DNA from 3 places in the Pseudomonas sp. PDNC002 genome. Region 2 is predicted to be linked to each of the others. Evidence: predicted binding sites of a transcription regulator. Region 2 holds the regulator's gene; each other region holds the start of a gene.

Region 1 (6,876 bases), 910 kb from region 2:
CAGCACATCGGCCGCCAACCCGGCTTGCGACGACATCGTCACCAGTTGCGCGCGGATCGCCAGGTCGACCTGCCCCATGGCTTTCCAGTCCTTGCGCTGCAGCGCCGCACCGAGCCGTTCGTACAGCTCGAGCAGGCGCTGGCGATCATCCACGAGCGGCACTCACGCCCTCCCAGCCTTCGCGCAGGATGCCCAGCAGGCGCACGACTTCATCGATGCCGGCGACGTCCAGCGACACGCTGACGTCGGAGAGCCGGTAGATGCAGTAGTCGTACAGGCGCGCCAGGCCCTGGACGGTGTCGCCGCCATTCTCGTAGTCGAGCGCGCCGTTGAGCCCATTGAGGATGTTCAGGCACTTCTCCAGCGAGCGGCCCTTCTGCTGATAACGCTTGTGCTCGATATGCCCACGGGCACGGGCCAGCTCGTCGAGCAGGCCGTCGAACAGCACCAGCACCAGTTCATAGGGCGAAGACGACGCGGCCTTGGCCTCCAGGTCGATCATCCGATAGCTGTCGTAGCTTTCGTTCATGCCGTAGGCACTCATCCGAACATCCCGCTGGTCTGACTCATCGACTGCATGACCTGCATCATCGAGGTGTATTGCTTGAGGTAGCGCGCGTAGTAGGTGTCGTACTGCTTCTGCAGGTTGTCGTAGTCATCGTCGACGCGGCGCAGGCTGTTGTTCAGCGCGTCCTTGCGGTTCTTCATCACACCGTTGGTGCTGTTGGTGTAGACCGCGACACCCTTGTCCAGGCTGTCGAGCAGGTTGCCCTTGCCCATGAACAGCTTGTCGAGCCCTTCCGGGTCGGCGGCGATGGCCTTCTCGAAGCGCGTGGCATCGAGGGTCAGCTTGCCGCTGCGGTCGGCGCTGATGCCGAAGTTGATCAGGTTGGCGCCGCCGAAGGTGGTGCGGACCATCTGGTTCAGCGCGTTCTCGATGGCCCGCACGCTGGAGTCGCCAGCCAGGGCGCCACGGGCGTTGCCGTTCTGGTCGCCGGCGGCGGTCAGGCTGTCGATCTGGCCGGCCAGCGCATTGAAGGCGTCGATGAAGGTCTGCACCTTCTTCTTGGTCTCGCTCTGATCCTGCGCCACGGTCATGGTGATGGGCGCCTCGCCGGGCTTCTGCGCCTGGGTGAAGGTGACGCTGACGCCGTCGATGATGTTGTCGAAGGTGTTGCTGGCGTTGCTCAGCAACATGCCGCTCTCGCCGCCCAGGCGGACACGGGCGTCCTGCGCCTTGGACAGCTCCTGCGGATTGCCGATGGCGTTCTCGAAGGCGCTGTTACCGCTGTCGGTGCCGCTCAGCGACAGGCTGATGGCATTCGCCGCGCCGGACTTGTCCGCGCCCAGTACCAGCGAGACCTGGCCGTTGCTGCGCACCAGGGTGGCCTTCACGCCGGTGTTGTCGGTGGCCTTGTTGATCGCCGCAGCCAACTCGTCCAGCGAGTTGCTGCCGTCACCGTCGGTGTCGATCTTGCTCAGGTCGATGTCGAAGGACTTGCCGTTCTGGCCCAGGGTCAGGGTGCCCTGGGTGTCGATGTCGCTGGCCTGCAAACCGGAGAGCGACAGCTGGTGACTGGTGGCGAGCTGCTCGACGAAGAAGTCGTAGCTGCCGGGCACAGCGGTCTTGTCCACCTTGGCGGTCAGGTAGCCGTCCTTGCTCAGGGTGGCGCTGTTGACCAGCATGCTGGTCTTGCTGCCGGTCACGCCCTGCAGGTTCTTCACCGCCGTGGAGAAGCTCTTGAGCGCCGTCTCCAGGGAGGTCACCGCGGTCAGCTGGGACTGGTACGACGACTTGTTGCGATCAGCCTTGCTCAGGCCGTTCTGCACTTCGTACGTGGCCAGCTGCTGGGCCATCTGTTTGACGTAATCGGAATCTATGGTCGCCATCTGAATCCACCTCTTTGTGCCCCCCCTCTGCATAAGGTCAGGAGCAATTACGATGCCAATGCCGTAAGGCCCGTCGTTCAAGGCTTTGCGGGCTACCCGGGGAGAAGGTGAACTTCCGCCCGGCGTGGTTTGGCGCGTAGCGGGAAGCGGAATTTCCGCCTGCCGGGCGCGCGCCCTGATGCAGAGGAAGGGCGACCGTGGGGAGGGATTTGTTAAGGGGTTTCGGCGGGGTGTTTTTGCAGACTCTGCAGCCGCTGCCGGACGTATCGCTGCCAGCGGCCTTCCCTCACCCCAGCCCTGGCTACGCGCCCCGCTCCTGAGGGAGAGGGGGCAGATTGTGCTGGCTGATGTCGAGGTTTCATCCTGCGCCGAACGGTCCCCTCTCCCGCAAGCGGGAGAGGGTTAGGGTGAGGGGCCTTGTGCACTGCACAGAGAGACAGGAACTCGCGTAGGAGCGGACTCCGTCCGCGATAGGTCCGCATCACGCCGGACACCATCGCGGACGGAGTCCGCTCCTACGAATCAGGTCAGTACAGCTGCTGGGAATACACCGGCTGTTCGCGCGGATCGCCCATCAGCTGGCTGAGGATGTCGTGGTGCATCGCCAGCAGCTTGCCGTTGCGCTCGTTGAGGCGCTTGCACTGGGCAGTGAGCTGGCCCAGTTGCAGCCACTCCTGCTGCAGCTCCTCACGGCGCGGCGGCGTGTAGTTGGAGAGCAGCGTGCGCATGCCCTCTGCGTCCATCGGCAGATGGAAGGCGCGCAGCACGCGGCTGCGGCGCTGGGCGCGGCCGGCGACAGCGTCGAGCAGCGCCTGGATATCGGGATTCAGCGCTTCGATCTGCGCGCTGTCCCGCGCCAGCAGGTGGCGATACAGCTCCTGCAGGCGCTCGCGCAGCGCCAGGCAATCGCGGGCATCCTGCTGGATGTCCTGCTCGATCACCTGCAACAGCCGCGCGCGCTGGGTCATGCGTCGCTGCCGCGATGGTAGGAGAGAATGCTGGTGGCGAGCAGGCGTGTGTCGTTGGCCAGATCGCCATTCATCAGGGCGCGGCGGATTTCGGCGACGCGATCCTGGTCCACGTCGGGCATGGCGCGCAGGGTTTCCTGCATCTCGTCCAGGCGCAGCGAATCGCTGACCGGCGCACTGGCGCTGGTCTCTGCCACCGGGGCGGCACGCTCGCTGCGCGCGCTCTTGGCGGACTCGCTGGTGGCCAGCGCGGCGCTGGTCAGTTGCCGGGTGATTTCCATGGTCGTTATCCGAGTATTTTTGGGGCTTTCCCTCAGAGGGCGACCGCCTCGAAGGAAAACTTAAATGCCATGTTCAGAGTTCGCCAAACGGCCGGCGGATAACCGCAAGCGGTTATTCGCCCTACGGCTCCATGTCCCGGCGTAGGGCGCATAACGCGGAACGCGTTATCCGCCATGTTCACCGGTTTCAAGCCCGCGCCCGCCACCAGGACTGCGCGGCGAGGCCATCCTGGATTTTCTGTTCCTGCTGCGCAAGCTGCGCCTGCCATTGGCCGACCTTGGCCTCGATGACCTGGGTCAGCACCTTCTCGCTGCGCATGGCCGCCAGCAACTCGCCCTGAATACGCGCCAGGGCCTGTTCGGCGACTTCCAGCTCGCGGCGCTGCAACTGCAGCATCTTGTGCAGGGTCGCCTTGTACTGCTGCTGGTTGTGCCGCTGCAACGGCGTGCTGGTGGCGACACTGAAGCCACACAGGCGGTCGAGTCCGGTGATGTTGTTGCGGTAGCGCTGGCACAGCGTCTGCTGGTAATTCACTCGACCCAGCAGCTCGCGGACCTTGCCACCGCGCACATCGGCCAGGCGCCCGAGCATGTCGATCTGCGCCTTCATCAGCGGCCACCAACGATGCTTTGCAGGGTGGCGACGCTGTTGGCCAGCTCGGCACCATCCGCCGTTTCCTGGCGCAGGTAGCGCTCCAGCATCGGCGCCAGCTGCACGGCGCGGTCGGTCTTCACGTCCATGCCCGGCGTGTAGCCGCCCAGCGGGATGAGCTCCTTGATGCGCTCGTAGGTGCCGCTGAACTCCTTGAACTGCCTTGCCGCGGAAAGATGCAGAGGGTCCGCCACCTGGCTCATGCAGCGACTGACCGAAGCGCCGATGTCGATGGCCGGGTAATGTCCGACATCCGCCAGGCGCCGCGACAGCACAATGTGCCCATCGAGGATCGCACGGGCGCAATCGACGATCGGGTCCTGGTGGTCGTCGCCTTCCGCCAGCACGGTGTAGATGGCGCTCAGGCTGCCCGTCTCGCCCTCGCCGTTGCCGGCACTTTCCACCAGTTCCGGGAGCATGCCGAACACCGACGGCGGATAGCCCTTGGTCGCCGGCGGCTCGCCCAGCGCCAGGGCGATCTCGCGCTGGGCCATGGCGTAGCGGGTCAGGGAGTCCACCAGCAGAAGCACGTCCTTGCCCTGGTCGCGGAAATACGCGGCGATGCTGTGGCACAGCTCGGTGGCCTTCAGGCGCATCAATGGCGATTCATTGGCCGGCGCCACCACCACCACGGCCTTCTGCAAACCTTCCGGGCCGAGGGAGTGCAGGATGAACTCCTGCACCTCGCGGCCGCGCTCGCCGATCAGGCCGACGACTACCACATCGGCCTTGGTCTGCCGGGTGATCATCCCCAGCAGCACGCTCTTGCCCACCCCGCTGCCGGCGAACAGGCCGACGCGCTGGCCCTTGCCCAGGGTCAGCAGGCCGTTGATGGCGCGCACGCCAACGTCCAGCGGCTCGGACACCGGGCGCCGGCGCAGCGGGTTCACCTGCGGCAATTCGGTGGGCAGGGGATGACGGCCAGCGAGTTTGCCGAGGCCGTCGAGCGGTTCGCCGAGGCCGTTGACCACGCGCCCCAGCCAGGAATGATCGATATGCAGCACTGCTTCGTCCGGTGCCGGGAATACCCGCGAGCCGGAGGTCAGGCCGACGGGTTTCTTGAAAGGCATGAGGTAGGTGATATCACGGTTGAAGCCGACCACCTGCGCCTCCAGGCGCTCGCCGTCGGCGACTTCCACGTAGCAGCGCTGGCCGGTCATGCGCCGGCAGCCGAGGCTTTCCAGCAGCAGGCCGGAGACGCGCACCAGGCGACCGCTGACCCGCGCCAGCTGGACCGAATCCAGCGAGCGCAGCGCTTCTTCGAGCTTGAAGCCGTCGCCCAGGGCCACGTCAGTCTTCGTCCTGCAGGTGCGCGCTCAGCGCTTCCATGCAACTGTCCAAGCGCTGCTGGCAACCGATGTCGGCTTCGGCCTGGGCGGTAACGACACGGCATTCGCCCAGCGCCAGGCGCTCGTCCGGCACCAGTCGCCACCTGGCGGCGCGCTCGGGGTTCAGCTCACGAATCCGCGCGCATTCTTCCGGGTTGAGCAGGATCTGCACCTCGCCCTGCTCGCCCGGCATCGCGGCAAGGGCTTCCTCGGCCAGCGTCAGCAGCTGCGTGGGATTGAGCGTGAGTTCAACACGAATGACCTGCTTCGCCACCTTCTGCACCAGCTCCAGCAGCTCTTTCTGCCGCGCATGCTGGAAGGCCTGGTGATAGTCGGTGAAGGCCTCGACGGCGGCCTGCAACGGCGCGCTGGCTTCATCGAACACTTGCCGGCCAGCGGCTCGACCTTCCTCGCGGCCCTTGCGCAGGCCGTCCTGGCGACCAGCCTCGAAGCCTTCGCGCAAGCCTGCCTCGCGGCCTTCGCCGACGCCGTCCTGGTAGCCCTTCTCCAGGCCTTCCTGGAAGCCTTCGGAGATGGCGCGCTGGCGCGCGGCCGGGTCGCTGTCCCAGCCGTGGTTGTCGGCGCTGGCGGTCGCGCAGCGTGGCGGGAAGCGGTACGGGCGCCAGGCACGGCTGTCGGCCTTGATGACTTTGATCGCCATGCGCGGTTACTCCACCGTCTGCTCGCGGAACAGCTGCACCTGCAGGTCGCCCTCGGCGGCGAGATCACGCACAACGCCCATGATCTCCTTGCGCACCTGCTCCACGCGGCTCAGCGGCACCGGGCCCTGGCGGCGGTTGATCGACTCCATCTGCTGCATCTGGCGCTTCGGCATGGCGCCCTGGATGGCGCGCACCAGCTCGGGCTCGGCGCCTTTCAACGCGACCACCCACTCGTCCAGCGGGATGACTTCCAGCAGGGTCTGCAGCACTTCCTGGTTCTGCCGGGAGAGGATGAAGAAGTCGTACATCTCATCCTCGATCTTGCCGACCAGGCTGTCGTTGTGGGCGCGCAGCAGCTCGAACATCTGGTTACGGTCGCCCTTGAAGCGGTTCATGATGTCCGCCGCCTGCTTGACCCCGCGTACCTGCGAGCCCTGGGTGGAGAGCACACGCAGGCTGCGGTCGATCAGTTGTTCCAGCTCGGCGATGACGTCGCTGTTCACTTCGCTGAGGTTGGCGATGCGGAACAGCAGTTCGTCCTGGCGTTCGGCGGGCATCGCCTCGAGCACGTCGGTGGCCATGCCCGGCGGCAGGAAGGCGAGGAACACCGCCTGCATCTGCGCGTGTTCCTTGGCGATCAGCGCGGCGAACTGCTTGGGATCGATCCACTCCATGCGCGCCATCTTGGCGCGGATTTCCTCGCCGTAGATGCTGTCCAGCAGGTTGCGCGTGATGTCGCTGCCCAGCGCCTTGCCGAGCATGCCGGCGAGGTAGGAGCGCGAGGCGCCCTTGATGCTGGACTGCAGCTTGTAGTCGTCGAAGAAGCGCCCGATGACGTCGGAGACGGTGTTCTGCTTGACGTTGGACAGCCGCGCCATCGCCTGGCTGATGCTGACGATCTCCTCGCGGCTGAAATTGCGCAGGATGCCCGCGGAGGCTTCGTCACCCATGCTCAGCATGAGGATCGCCGCCTGTTCCAGCGAGCTCACGGCGCGCATCTGCGGGCCGCGCTTTTTCGGTTCTTCAGGCAGGCTCGTGTCGGTCATTGCGGCCAATCCAGTGCTTGATCACTTCCGAGACCCGTTCCGGGTCGTT
Region 2 (6,876 bases):
GCAACACCTTCGAAGGCGAGAAGATCGTCTACGACACCCAGCGCCAGATCGTCAACGCAGGCCGCGCCACCGGCGCCCAGGTGACCACGCCGCGCCCGCGTATCGACATGGTCATCCAGCCCAAGAAAAAGCAGGATCAAGCGCAGTAATGGCAACGCTAACCGCGCAGCACCTCGCCAAGAGCTACAAGAGCCGGCAAGTCGTCCGCGATGTCAGCATGAGCATCGAAAGCGGGCAGATCGTCGGCCTGCTCGGCCCCAACGGAGCGGGCAAGACCACCTGCTTCTACATGATCGTCGGCCTGGTCCGCGCCGATCAGGGAATCGTGCGCATCGACGAGCAGGACGTCACGCACCTGCCCATGCACGGCCGCGCGCGCGCAGGCATCGGCTACCTGCCCCAGGAAGCCTCGATCTTCCGCAAGCTGTCGGTGGCGGACAACATCGGCGCCATCCTGGAAACCCGTAGCGACCTCGATCGCGCCGGCCGCCAGGAAGCCCTGGAAAGCCTGCTCGAGGAATTCCACATCCACCACATCCGCGACAACCTCGGCATGAGCTTGTCCGGCGGTGAACGCCGCCGTGTGGAAATCGCTCGCGCCCTGGCCAGCTCGCCGAAGTTCATCCTGCTGGACGAACCCTTCGCCGGCGTCGATCCGATCTCCGTAGGCGACATCAAGCAGATCATCCATCACCTCAAGGCCAAGGGTATCGGTGTACTGATCACCGACCACAACGTCCGCGAAACCCTGGATATCTGCGAGACGGCGTACATCGTCAACGACGGTCAGCTGATCGCCGAAGGCAGCGCCGAAAGCATCCTCGCCAACGACCTGGTGAAGGAAGTCTACCTGGGCCACGAGTTCCGCCTCTAAGGCCCCACACCGCGCCCTGCCTGGGCGCGGCAGCCAATCCCTCCCCTCGCCCGTGGCGCGGCTCGCCTGCCGCTCCACGACGCATTCGGCTGCCCGGCATCCCCTGGCGCAACCGGGTTGTAACGAAAGGTCGACAGCCTCTAGGCAAAGCGTCCAAACTCAGGCATATAATTTGCTTCCTCGCGGCGCCCCGGCGTCCGTAGTCGTGGATATGGCGCGCTTTGCGCCAGCGAACAAGGTGCCTAGTTCCAGCCATGAAACCATCGCTAGTCCTCAAGATGGGCCAGCAGCTGACGATGACCCCGCAGCTGCAACAGGCCATCCGACTGCTCCAGCTCTCCACGCTGGACCTCCAACAGGAAATCCAGGAAGCCCTGGAGTCCAACCCGATGCTGGAGCGCCAGGAAGAGGGCGAGGACTACGACAACAGCGACCCCATGGCCGACGGCGCCGAGTCCGCCGTCAACGGCACCAGCAGCAACTCCCAGGACAACTTCCAGGAAAGCACCACGCCCAACGCCGACAGCCTCGACGAGGACCAGTGGGCCGAGCGCATCCCCAACGAGCTTCCCGTCGATACCGCCTGGGAAGACATCTACCAGACCAGCGCCAGCAGCCTGCCCAGCAACGACGACGACGAGTGGGACTTCACCTCCCGCACCTCCGCCGGCGAGAGCCTGCAGAGCCACCTGCTGTGGCAACTGAACCTGGCACCGATGTCCGACACCGACCGCCTGATCGCCCTGAGCATCATCGACGGCATCAACGACGACGGTTACCTCGAAGAATCCCTCGACGACATCCTCGTCTCCATCGACCCCGAACTGGGCGTGGAAATGGACGAAGTGGAAGTCGTCCTGCGCCGGGTCCAACAGCTCGAACCCGCCGGTGTCGGCGCACGCAACCTGCGCGAATGCCTGCTGCTGCAGCTTCGCCAGATGCCCGCCAAGACCTACCTGCTGACCGAGGCCCTGAAGCTGGTTTCCGACCACCTCGACCTGCTCGGCAGCCGTGACTACAGCCAGCTGATGCGCCGCATGAAGCTCAAGGAAGACGAGCTGCGCGAGACCATCGAACTGATCCAGTCGCTGCACCCACGCCCCGGTTCGCAGATCGAGTCCGGCGAAGCCGAGTACGTGGTGCCGGATGTCATCGTCCGCAAGCACAACGAACGCTGGCTGGTGGAGCTGAACCAGGAAGCGGTGCCACGCCTGCGCGTGAACTCGCAGTATGCCGGCCTCGTGCGCCGCGCCGACTCCAGCGCCGACAACACCTTCATGCGCAACCAGCTGCAGGAAGCGCGCTGGTTCATCAAGAGCCTGCAGAGCCGCAACGAGACGCTGATGAAGGTGGCGACGCAGATCGTCGAGCACCAGCGCGGCTTCCTCGAGTACGGCGAGGAGGCGATGAAGCCGCTGGTCCTGCACGACATCGCCGAAGCCGTCGGCATGCATGAATCGACCATCTCGCGCGTCACCACGCAGAAGTTCATGCACACGCCGCGCGGCATCTTCGAGCTGAAATATTTCTTCTCCAGCCACGTCAGCACCTCCGAGGGCGGCGAGTGCTCGTCCACCGCGATCCGCGCCATCATCAAGAAACTGGTCGCGGCTGAAAGTCCGAAAAAGCCATTGAGTGACAGCAAGATCGCTGGTTTACTGGAGGCACAGGGCATTCAAGTGGCACGTCGCACCGTAGCCAAATACCGGGAGTCCCTAGGAATCTCTCCCTCCAGCGAGCGTAAACGGCTGGTGTGACGTTGATCCACGCCAAGGTGTTCCGGCGGCAGGCCAAATAACCTGCCACTTACACACGGGCAATAAGGAGAAAGCGGTATGCAAGTCAACATCAGTGGACATCAACTGGATGTGACCGACGCCCTGCGCGACTATGTCGGCGAGAAACTAGGCCGACTGGAGCGCCACTTCGACAAGATCACCAATGTTCAGGTCATCATGGAGGTCGAGAAGCTGAAGCAGAAAATCGAAGCCACCCTGCACATCGCCGGAGGCGAAGTGGTGGCCTGTGCCGAGCATGAAGACATGTACGCGGCTATCGACCTTCTTACCGACAAACTCGACCGCCAGCTGATCAAGCACAAGGAAAAATACCTCGAACGCCAGCAAGGTGTGGGCGTTCGTTAACCCCCTCTATGATCCGACTTGAGCAAATCCTGACCCCCGGCCGTTCCCTCGTGAACGTGCCGGGCGGCAGCAAGAAACGTGTCCTCGAACAAATCGCCAACCTGGTGGCTCGCGAGCTGCCGGGTTTCGATTCCCAAGACATCTTCGACAGCCTGGTGGCCCGGGAACGCCTGGGCTCCACCGGTTTCGGCAATGGCATCGCCATTCCGCACTGCCGCCTCCCCGGCTGCCAGTCGCCCATCAGCGCCATCCTGCACCTTGACCACCCGGTAGACTTCGACGCCCTCGACGGCGCTCCGGTGGACCTGGTGTTCGTGCTGCTGGTGCCGGAAGCCGCTACCGAGGAGCACCTGGAACTGCTCCGGCAGATCGCTTCCATGCTCGACCGTTCCGACGTCCGCGACCGCCTGCGCCACGCCGCCAACGGCGAGGACCTGTACCGGATCGTCGTGGACTTCCAGAACAACGGGCACTGATCATGCGCCTGATCATCATCAGTGGAAGGTCCGGCTCGGGCAAGAGCACCGCGCTCAATGTGCTCGAGGACAACGGCTTCTACTGTATCGATAACCTGCCGGCAAGCCTCCTTCCGGATCTGGCCCAGCGCGCGCTGCTACACACCGAACTGCTGCACCCGCAGGTTGCGGTCTCCATTGATGCACGCAACTTGCCCAGCCAACTGCAACGCTTCCCGGAACTGTTGCAGGAAGCGCGCGACAAGCACATTCAGTGCGACGTCCTGTATCTCGATGCGGACGATGAAACCCTTCTCAAGCGTTTCTCCGAGACGCGCCGCCGCCACCCGCTGACCAACGACACCCGCTCGCTGGCCGAAGCCATTGGCGACGAAACGAGCCTGTTGGCGCCCATCGCCGACCTGGCCGACCTCAAGCTCAACACCACGAACCTGAACCTGTATCAGCTGCGCGACGTACTCAAGCTGCGCCTGCTGAACAAGCCCGAACTGGGCACCGCGTTCCTGGTCGAATCCTTCGGTTTCAAGCGCGGCATGCCGGTGGACGCCGACCTGGTGTTCGACGTGCGCTGCCTGCCCAACCCCTACTGGAAGCCGGAACTGCGCGAGCACACCGGGCTGGATGTGGAAGTGCAGGAGTACCTGGCCGCGCAACCCGACGTCGAGGAGATGTACCAGGATATCCTCGGCTACCTGAACAAATGGCTGCCGCGCTTCGCCGCGAGCAACCGGGCCTACGTCACCATCGCCATCGGTTGTACCGGTGGTCAGCACCGCTCGACCTACCTGGCCGAGCGTATTGGCCGGGCCCTCAAGGACACCCTCACCAACGTGCAGATTCGCCACCGCGACCTGAGCTAGCAGCGACAGACAACAAAAGGACAGCCCCTCGCGATGCCCGCCCTCGAAGTCACCATCATCAACAAGCTTGGCCTGCACGCCCGTGCGGCAGCCAAATTCGTCGGCGTCGCGGGACGTTATCCCTGCCAGGTTCGCGTGGGGCGCAATCCGGAGAGCACGGTGGACGGCAAGAGCATCATGGCCGTGATGATGCTCGCTGCCGGCAAGGGCACCAATCTGCACCTCGCCGCCGAAGGCGAGCAGGAAGACGAAGCGCTGAAGGCGCTGGTCGACCTGATCAACAACTACTTCGACGAAGGCGAGTGACGCGCCGGGCACTCAGCCCAGCGACGTATCCAGCACCATCATCAGACAGAAGCCAATGATCAGCCCCTGGGTGGCCTGTGCCGCATGACCGCGGCGCTGGGATTCGGGAATGATCTCGCGCACCACCACATAGAGCATTGCGCCCGCCGCAGCGGCCAGCCCCCAGGGCAGGAACATCCGCGAGATGCCAATCAGCCAGGCGCAGAGCACCGCGAACAGCGGCTCGACCAGCCCGGAAGCGGCTCCCGCCAGCGCCGCCTTGCCGCGCGACACGCCCGCCCCCGCGAGTACCAGCGCGATCGCCAGCCCCTCAGGCACGTCCTGCAGCGCGATGCCCAGCGCAAGGCCGCTGGCGCCTTGCACTTCCCCGCCGGCCGCGACACCCACGGCCATGCCTTCGGGAATGTTGTGCAGGACGATGGCCGCGACGAACAGCAGGATTCGCGCGGGCACCTTTCCATCAGCGACGCCCTGGATATTGGCCTGCGCGTCCTCGAGCACTCGGCCGAATACCGCGAGACCGAAGGCCCCCAGCGCCAGGCCGAGGCTGACCAGCAACGAAGCCAGCCACGTGGGCCGGCCCGAGGCTTCAGCCGCCTCCAGCGCGGGGAGCAACAGCGAGAATGCGGTGGCTGCCAGCATCACGCCGGCGCCGAATCCGAGCATGGCGTCGGCGATCCGCGCCGGCATGCTGCGCACCAGCAGCACGGGCAGCGCGCCCAGGGCGGTCCCGAGCGCGCAGAGCATGCCGCCATGCAGGGCGAGATACATCGGTGCGGACAGCGACAATCGCGCCAGCAGCATCAAGTGCTGGGCCACCAGCAGACCGCCGCCGAGGACAATGATCAGTCCCAGCAACCAACGCACGTTGCGTCCTCCGCTCTCACGCAGACTCTGCACGATCAGACGCATGGGACGGCCTTCGGTTTCATCCTTGTCCCCGCGCCTGCAGCGCCAGACGGTAGCGCCGCAGCACCTCCGGCCAGGCGACCACGTTGTAGAAGGCCGCGATGTATTCCGGCCGGCGGTTCTGGTAGCGCAGGTAATAGGCGTGCTCCCAGACGTCCAGGCCGAGGATCGGCAGGTTGCCCTGCATCAGCGGGCTGTCCTGGTTGCCGGTGCTTTCCACCACCAGCTTGCCCTGCGGATCGACGCTCAGCCACGCCCAACCGCTACCGAAGCGCGTCAGTGCGGCCTTGGTGAAGGCCTGGCAGAACGCGTCGTAGCCGCCCAGTTCGCTGTCGATGGCCTGGCGCAGTTCTTCCTGCGGCTGGCCGCCACCGTGCGGCGCCATCACGGTCCAGAACAGCGAATGATTGGCGTGGCCGCCGCCGTTGTTGACCACTCCGGCGCGCAGCGCCTGGGGCAGGCTCTCAAGCTTCTGCAGCAGCTCTTCCACCGGAACGTCGGCGAACTCGGTGCCCTCCAGCGCGGCATTGAGGTTGTTGATGTAGGTCTGGTGGTGCTTGCTGTGATGGATTTCCATGGTCTGCGCATCGATGTGCGGTTCCAGCGCATCGTAGGCATAGGGCAAGGCAGGCAGGACGTGAGGCATCTTCGAACCTTCTTCAGCAGTAGCGCATCGACTCAGTGATAACGCATCGATTGAACGGCGGTGAACAGGCCCGGACGCAGTTCCACCGCGCCCTGGCGACGTAACAGGCGCTGGGTGCGCGGATAGGTGCCGTGCTCGCCGATGAAGTTGAGCAACTCGACGTAGGTACGCCGGCTGTGCTGCACCGCCGCGGCGCGCAGGTCCGAACATTTGCGCAGGTCCTCGCCCAGCACCAGCAGCCGCTCGTGGCAGGCGCACAGGTACTCGGCGGTTTCCTCCGGCTGGCCGAGTTGCAGGTGCAGGTCGCCGAGGTTGTGGTGGGAGATGACAAACGCCATCACGGCTTCCTCCGGGTCGTGCCAACGGTCCAGCAGGACCTGGGCCAGCGCCAGCGCGTGGAGGTAATGCTCACGGGCATCGATCAGCTCGTTACGAATGAAGCAGCGGTTGCCCAGTTCGATGGTGCGTTGCCAATGACGCATGGCATTTTCCTCCAGTGGCGGCGGACTCAGAGTCCACCGGCGGTGAGCTTCTCGGGATTGAGCAGTTGCTCAAGGCGGGCGCGGTCCAGGTCGATGCCCTCTAAAGCAGAGAACTCAAGCGCAACCTCGATGATCGGCCGCCCTTCTCGGTAGGCCTGCTTGGCGATCTCCGCGGCCTT
Region 3 (6,876 bases), 680 kb from region 2:
CCAGATGGTGGAGGCCGGTGGGCATCCGGGTAGCGATCTGCTGATGGTGATCTCGGATATCGAGATGCCGGAAATGGACGGCTACACGCTCACGGCGGAAATCCGTCACGACCCGCGCATGCAGGATCTGCACATTCTCCTGCATACTTCGTTGTCCGGGGTGTTCAACCAGGCCATGGTGAAGAAGGTCGGCGCTGACGACTTCCTCGCCAAGTTCCGTCCCGATGACCTGGCGGCCCGCGTGTCGGATCGCATCAAGGCGGTGGATGGCGCGTCGGCCTGACGGATCGTGACAAGGTGTGGGTGGCGCCGGTGCCGCCCGCATCGTCTAAGGTTTTTTGAACACCGGTCAGGCAATTGCCGTCGTTTTACCGGCAGCTGTCCACGAGCAAAGAGGCGTATCTGTGACATCCACCAATTCTGAATTCGAGCTGTTCCGGGATTTCCTGGAGAAGACCTGCGGCATCCTCCTGGGCGCCAACAAGCAGTACCTGGTCTCCAGCCGCTTGAACAAGTTGATGGAGCAGCAGGGCATCAAGTCCCTGGGCGAGCTGGTGCAGAAGATCCAGATGCGCAGCCAGCTGCGCGAGCAGGTGGTCGATGCGATGACCACCAACGAGACCCTCTGGTTTCGCGATACCTATCCCTTCGAGGTGCTGAAGAACCGCGTGCTGCCGGAGATGATCAAGGCCAGCCCCGGCCAGCGCCTGCGCATCTGGTCGGCGGCCTGTTCCTCGGGGCAGGAACCCTATTCGCTGTCGATGGCCATCGACGAGTTCGAACGCACCAACCTCGGCCAGCTGAAGGCGGGCGTGCAGATCGTCGCCACTGATCTCTCCGGCTCCATGCTCAGCGCCTGCAAGGCGGGTGAATACGACAGCCTGGCGATCGGCCGCGGCCTGTCGCAGGAGCGCCTGGCGCGCTACTTCGACCAGAAGACGCCGGGGCGCTGGACGGTGAAGCCGGCGATCAAGAGCCGCGTGGAGTTCCGTGCGCTGAACCTGCTGGACAGCTACGCGACCCTGGGCAAGTTCGACATGGTGTTCTGCCGCAACGTGCTGATCTATTTCTCGGCCGAGGTGAAGCGCGACATCCTGCTGCGCATCCATGCCACGCTCAAGCCCGGCGGCTACCTGTTCCTCGGCGCCTCCGAGGCGCTCAACGCGCTGCCGGATCATTACCAGATGGTCCAGTGCAGCCCGGGAATCATCTACAAGGCCAAGTGACTGGCCGCTGCCCCGCCTGTTCGGGCGGGGTTCCTGCAATCGCATTCACCTGATCGCGGACAAGGTCCGCTCCTACGCAGTGGTCGGTTGTCGTAGGGGCGGGCGTCGTCCGCGATGTTCTTGAGCCGCGCCGAATTTCAACGAGGGGCCAGCTCTTTGTAGGAGCGGATCTTATCCGCGATTCGCCCGCAGGCCGGCGCTGGCACCACTGGCGGAGTGCGGGCGGTAGTCCATGGAGCTCACCTGCGGCAGCAGATTCCTGCGCTTTGGATTTCGCGGACAAGGTCCGCTCCTACGCAGTGATCGGCTGTCGTAGGGGGGCGTCGTCCGCGATGTTTTGAGCCGCGCCGAATTTCAACGTGGGGCTGGCTCTTTGTAGGAGCGGATCTTATCCGCGATCCGCCCGCAGGCCAGCGCTGGCACCACTGGCGGAGTGCGGGCGGTAGTCCATGGAGCTTTCCTGCGGCAGCAGATTCCTGCGCTTTGGATTTCGCGGACAAGGTCCGCTCCTACGCGGTGATCGGCTGTCGCAGAGGGGCGGGTATCGTCCGCGATGTTTTGAGCCGCGCCGAATTTCAACGAGGGGCCTGCTCTTGTAGGAGCGGATCTTATCCGCGATCCGCCCGCAGGCTGGCGCTGGCACGATTGGGGGAGTGCGGGCGGTAGTCCATGGAGCTCACCTGCGGCAGCAGATTCCTGCGCTTTGGATTTCGCGGACAAGGTCCGCTCCTACGCAGTGATCGGCTGTCGTAGGGGGGCGTCGTCCGCGATGTTTTGAGCCGCGCCGAATTTCAACGTGGGGCCGGCTCTTTGTAGGAGCGGATCTTATCCGCGATCCGCCCGCAGGCCGGCGCTGGCACCACTGGCGGAGTGCGGGCGGCAGTCCACGGAGCTTCCCTGCAGCAGCAGATTCCTGCGCTTTGGATTTCGCGGACAAGGTCCGCTCCTACGCAGTGATTGGCTGTCGTAGGGGGCGTCCGCGATGTTCTTGAGCCGCGCCGAATTTCAACGAGGGGCCGGCTCTTGTAGGAGCGGATCTTATCCGCGATCCACCCGCAGGCCGGCGCTGGCACGACTGGCGGAGTGCGGGCGGTAGTCCGCGGAGCTTCCCTGCGGCAGCGGATGCCTGCGCTTTGGATTTCGCGGACAAGGTCCGCTCCTACGCAGTGATCGGCTGTCGCAGAGGGGCGGGCATCGTCCGCGATGTTTTGAGCCGCGCTGAGGGGCCGGCTCTTTGTAGGAGCGGATCTTATCCGCGATCCACCCGCAGGCCGGCGCTGGCACGACTGTCGGAGTGCGGGCGGCAGTCCTTGGAGCTCACCTGCGGCAGCAGATTCCTGCGCTTTGGATTTCGCGGACAAGGTCCGCTCCTACGGGGAGATTTCCAAGGGGCGGCAAGGCGCAGCGGCGAGCTTGCCGTCTTGCCCGTAGCGGCAAGGAAATCGGTTGCCGCTTGCCGCTGTTTGCCGCCCCTTGCCGCTCTCTGTACCCACTCAAGCCTTTGATAATCAACGATTTGCGAATCTGGCACGGGCCTTGCTGAAGTGTTGGCAAGCCCACACCGGCAAACAGGTTCGCAACCATGAGCATCAGCTTCGACAAAGCCCTCGGCATCCACCAGCAAGCACTGAGCTTCCGCTCCCAGCGCGCTGAAGTCCTGGCCAATAACCTGGCCAACGCCGATACGCCCAGCTACAAGGCGCGCGACATGGATTTCGCCTCGGTGCTGGCGGCCCAGTCGGACAAGCTGAAGAACGGCACCTTCAGCACCACCCTGACCAACACCCGCCACATCGAGGCGGATGGCCTGGCCATGGGGGACGAATCGCTCAAGTACCGCATCCCGAACCAGCCGTCGGTTGACCAGAACACCGTGGATGAGCAGATCGAACAGGCCAACTACGCAGAGAACTCCGTGCAGTTCCAGGCTTCGTTCACCTTCCTCAACAGCAAGTTCAAAGGGCTGATGAACGCCCTGCGCGGAGAGTAATCGCCATGTCGCTCGCCAGTGTCTTCAACATCGCCGGGACCGGCATGAGTGCCCAGACCACCCGTCTGAACACCACCGCGTCGAACATCGCCAACGCCGAGAGCGTCTCGTCGAGCATCGACCAGACCTACCGCGCCCGTCACCCGGTGTTCTCCACCATGCTGCAGAACGCCCAGGGCGGCGACCAGGGATCGCTGTTCGGCGAGACCGACCAGGCCGGCGCCGGTGTGCAGGTACTGGGCGTGGTCGAGGACCAGAGCCCGCTGGTGCCGCGCTATGAGCCGAACCATCCGGCCGCCGACAAGGACGGTTATGTCTACTACCCGAACGTCAACGTGGTGGAGGAGATGGCCGACATGATCTCCGCCAGCCGTTCTTTCCAGAGCAACGCGGAAATGATGAACACCGCCAAGCAGATGATGCAGAAGGTCCTGACCCTGGGTCAGTAAGCGCAGAGGACGCCCCATGAGCATCAATACCGACAACACCACTTCGAACTCGGTCCTCACGTCGCTGAACGCGGGACAGAAGAACGCGTCCACGGCCGAGACCGGCACCAGCGCGCTGGGCAAGGATTCCTTCCTGCAGCTGCTGGTGACCCAGTTGAACAACCAGAACCCGCTGGACCCGCAGGACAACACCGAGTTCGTCTCCCAGCTGGCGCAGTTCAGCAGCCTGGAGAGCATGGAGAACCTGGATACCACCCTGGGCAGCTTCTATTCCTCGTTCCAGTCGTCGCAGGCCCTGCAGGCCTCCTCGCTGGTCGGCCGCTCGGTGATCGTCAACTCCAGCAAGGTTCAGGTCGACGACCCGAGCGCCGGCGTCAAGGGTTCGCTGGTGATGCCGTCCAAGGGCGATGGCGTGACGCTGAAGATCTACGACGACTCGGGCGACCTGGTCCGCACCGTCGACATGGGCAGCCAGAAGGCCGGCAACATCGACTTCACCTGGGACGGCAAGAACGACAGCGGCGAGCTGGTGGATGCCGGTTCCTACACCGTGAAGGCCACCGCCACGCTGGACGGCACCAGTACCGCCCTGACCACCTACCTGCCCGCCACGGTCAACAGCGTCACGCTGGGCCAGAACGGCGGCGAAATGACCCTGAACCTGGCTGGTATCGGCGCCGTCTCGGCTTCCAGCATTCAGACCATCGGAAAATAACGCCGCGTTTCGGCACAGGAGCAACACATGTCTTTCAATACCGCCCTGAGTGGACTCAACGCCGCGTCCATGGATCTGAACGTGACCGGCAACAACATCGCCAACGTCGGCACCACCGGCTTCAAGTCGTCGCGCACCGAGTTCGCCGACCTCTATGCCTCGTCGATGCTGGGTACCGGCCGCAACGCCGTGGGTAGCGGCGTGATCACCCAGTCGGTGTCGCAGCAATTCACCCAGGGCAACCTGAACAATACCGGTCGCAGCCTGGACCTGTCCGTCAGCGGCAACGGCTTCTTCATGACCAGCGACAACGGCGCCCGCGTGTACACCCGCAACGGCACCTTCCACACCGATCCGAGCGGCTACATCATCGATGGCTCGGGCAATCGCCTGCAGGGCTACGGCACCAACGCCAATGGCTCCATCGTCAATGGCGTGATCACCGACCTGAAGGTCGACACCGCCAACCAGCCGCCGAGCCCGACCACCGCGATCACCTCGACGCTGAGCCTGAACTCCAACGCCACCACGCCCAAGACCACGCCGTTCGATGCCACCGACTCGGACAGCTACAACTGGTCGACTTCCGTGGACATCTACGACTCCCAGGGCAACTCGCACACCATGACGAACTACTTCGTCAAGGACAGCAGCAACAACTGGAGCATGTACACCCTGGTGGACGGTCGCAACCCGCAGACCCCGACCAGCACCACGCCGCTGAGCAGTGACCTGACCTTCAACAGCGCCGGCCAGTTGACGGGTATCGCCTCCACCGGCATGACCGTCAACGCCGACAAGACCATGACGCTCACTGGCTGGGTGCCGGCCGCGGTGACCAACCCCAACTCCAACCCGGTGACCTGGGGCGGCAATGGCGCGGCGGGGGCCACTGGCGGCATCAGCCTTGACCTGACCAAGACCACCCAGACCAACGCGGCCTTCGCCGTGACGGCGGTGACCCAGGACGGCTACGCCACTGGCCAGATGTCCGGCCTGTCGTTCTCCGAAGACGGCCAGATGTATGCCACCTACACCAACGGTCAGTCGAAGGTGATCGGCCAGGTGATCCTGGCCAACTTCGCCAACACCCAGGGCCTGACCCCGGTGGGCAACACCGGCTGGAAGCAGTCGCTGGCCTCGGGCGAGGCGGTGATCGGTGCACCGACTTCCGGCACCCTCGGCTCGGTGGGTTCGGGTTCGCTGGAGGAGTCCAACGTCGACCTGACCGCGCAACTGGTGAACCTGATCGTCGCCCAGCGCAACTACCAGGCGAACGCCAAGACCGTGCAGACCGAAAGCACCATCTCCGACACCATCATCAACATCCGTTGATGGGCTGGTGACAAGCAAAGGCCCCGCCGGGATGACCGGCGGGGCCTTTGTCGTTCAGTGCGCCGGCTTTATCGCACGAGATGGTTTTCGATCATCGTCAGCAGGTCGTCGGAGTGACCGCTGATGACGGCCTTGGCGGCATACAGCGCCATGCCCTTGGCCGACTCGACGGAGATGGCTGGCGGCAGCACCAGTTCCTGGTCGACCACCACATCCAGCAACGCGGGGCCGGGTTGTGCCAGCCAATCGACGATGGCCGGCTCCAGCTCGTCGCAATGGGTCACCTTGCGCCCCCATAGTCCGATGGACTGCGCCACCGGGCCGAAGTCCGGGTTCTGCAGGTTGGTGAAGGCCTCCAGCATGCCTTCCACCCGCTGTTCCAGTTCGACGAAGAACAGGGCGCTGTTGTTGAACACCACCAGTTTCAGCGGGATCTTCTCCTGCACCAGCGTCAGCAGATCGCCCAGCAGCATCGACAATCCGCCGTCGCCGCACAGGGCGATGACCTGGCGCTCGGGGAACGCAACCTTCAGCCCGAGCGCCTGCGGCATGGCATTCGCCATGGTCCCGTGCACCAGGCTGCTGAGGGTGCGCCGTCCCGGCCGGGCGGAGATGTAGCGCAGCAGCCAGACCATCGGCGAGCCGCCGTCCGCCGTGAACAGGGCGTCCGCGTTGGCGTGGCGGTCGATCAGGGCCGTGAGGTACTGCGGGCGGATCATTCCGTTGTGCGTGGGGGTGGCGCGCTGGGCCAGGCTGTCCCGGTCCTTGCGATGACGTTCGAGGCAGTGGTCGAGGAAGGTTCGGTCCGGACGGGGCGTGATCATCGGCAGCAGCGCTTCGACGGTACAGCGGATGTCACCCACGGCGCCCAGCGTGATCGGGTGGCGGCGGCCGAGGTGGGCGCTGTCTAGGTCGATCTGGATGATCGTCGCGTGCGCCGGATAGAACTGCCGCCAGGCGAAGCCGGAACCCAGGATCAGCAAGGTGTCGCAATGGGAAACCGCATGGCAGCCAGCTTCCTGCCCCATCATCCCGATCATGCCGACGGTGTAGGGATTCTGTGGTTCGAGGAAGTCCTTGGCGCGGGAGGCATGGGCGATGGGGGCTTGCAGGAGGCCAGCCAGGCGCTTCACTGCATCCTGCGCGCCGGCACACCCGACG

What was found. The regulator sigma-54, encoded in region 2, starts transcription at its own class of promoters, with help from an activator protein. The targets are predictions, from matches to a motif close to ANTGGCATNNANNTTGCTNT.
Region 1: a site for sigma-54 is predicted at 1,931-1,950, ahead of fliD (flagellar filament capping protein FliD). Genes of this name have one in related genera too.
Region 3: a site for sigma-54 is predicted at 2,750-2,769, ahead of flgB (flagellar basal body rod protein FlgB). Genes of this name have one in related genera too.

What each region holds. Positions count from the first base shown of each region.
Region 1 covers NZ_CP070356.1:1,416,383-1,423,258, reverse strand. Annotated here, with positions in the region: gene JVX91_RS06535 (hypothetical protein) at 1-162, opposite strand, end outside; gene fliS (flagellar export chaperone FliS) at 146-544, opposite strand; gene fliD (flagellar filament capping protein FliD) at 541-1,890, opposite strand; gene JVX91_RS06520 (flagellar protein FlgN) at 2,418-2,858, opposite strand; gene flgM (flagellar biosynthesis anti-sigma factor FlgM) at 2,855-3,139, opposite strand; gene JVX91_RS06510 (flagellar FliJ family protein) at 3,327-3,749, opposite strand; gene fliI (flagellar protein export ATPase FliI) at 3,749-5,080, opposite strand; gene fliH (flagellar assembly protein FliH) at 5,082-5,780, opposite strand; gene JVX91_RS06495 (FliG C-terminal domain-containing protein) at 5,787-6,827, opposite strand; gene fliF (flagellar basal-body MS-ring/collar protein FliF) at 6,805-6,876, opposite strand, start outside.
Region 2 covers NZ_CP070356.1:2,331,340-2,338,215, reverse strand. Annotated here, with positions in the region: gene lptA (lipopolysaccharide transport periplasmic protein LptA) at 1-149, shown strand, start outside; gene lptB (LPS export ABC transporter ATP-binding protein) at 149-874, shown strand; gene JVX91_RS10825 (RNA polymerase factor sigma-54) at 1,129-2,631, shown strand; gene raiA (ribosome-associated translation inhibitor RaiA) at 2,710-3,018, shown strand; gene ptsN (PTS IIA-like nitrogen regulatory protein PtsN) at 3,027-3,494, shown strand; gene rapZ (RNase adapter RapZ) at 3,497-4,354, shown strand; gene JVX91_RS10805 (HPr family phosphocarrier protein) at 4,388-4,660, shown strand; gene JVX91_RS10800 (ZIP family metal transporter) at 4,673-5,572, opposite strand; gene JVX91_RS10795 (superoxide dismutase) at 5,589-6,215, opposite strand; gene JVX91_RS10790 (hypothetical protein) at 6,248-6,697, opposite strand; gene fumC (class II fumarate hydratase FumC) at 6,724-6,876, opposite strand, start outside.
Region 3 covers NZ_CP070356.1:3,015,967-3,022,842, forward strand. Annotated here, with positions in the region: gene JVX91_RS13885 (chemotaxis protein CheV) at 1-283, shown strand, start outside; gene cheR (protein-glutamate O-methyltransferase CheR) at 405-1,226, shown strand; gene flgB (flagellar basal body rod protein FlgB) at 2,809-3,216, shown strand; gene flgC (flagellar basal body rod protein FlgC) at 3,222-3,665, shown strand; gene flgD (flagellar hook assembly protein FlgD) at 3,682-4,380, shown strand; gene flgE (flagellar hook protein FlgE) at 4,408-5,715, shown strand; gene JVX91_RS13915 (thiamine pyrophosphate-dependent enzyme) at 5,784-6,876, opposite strand, start outside.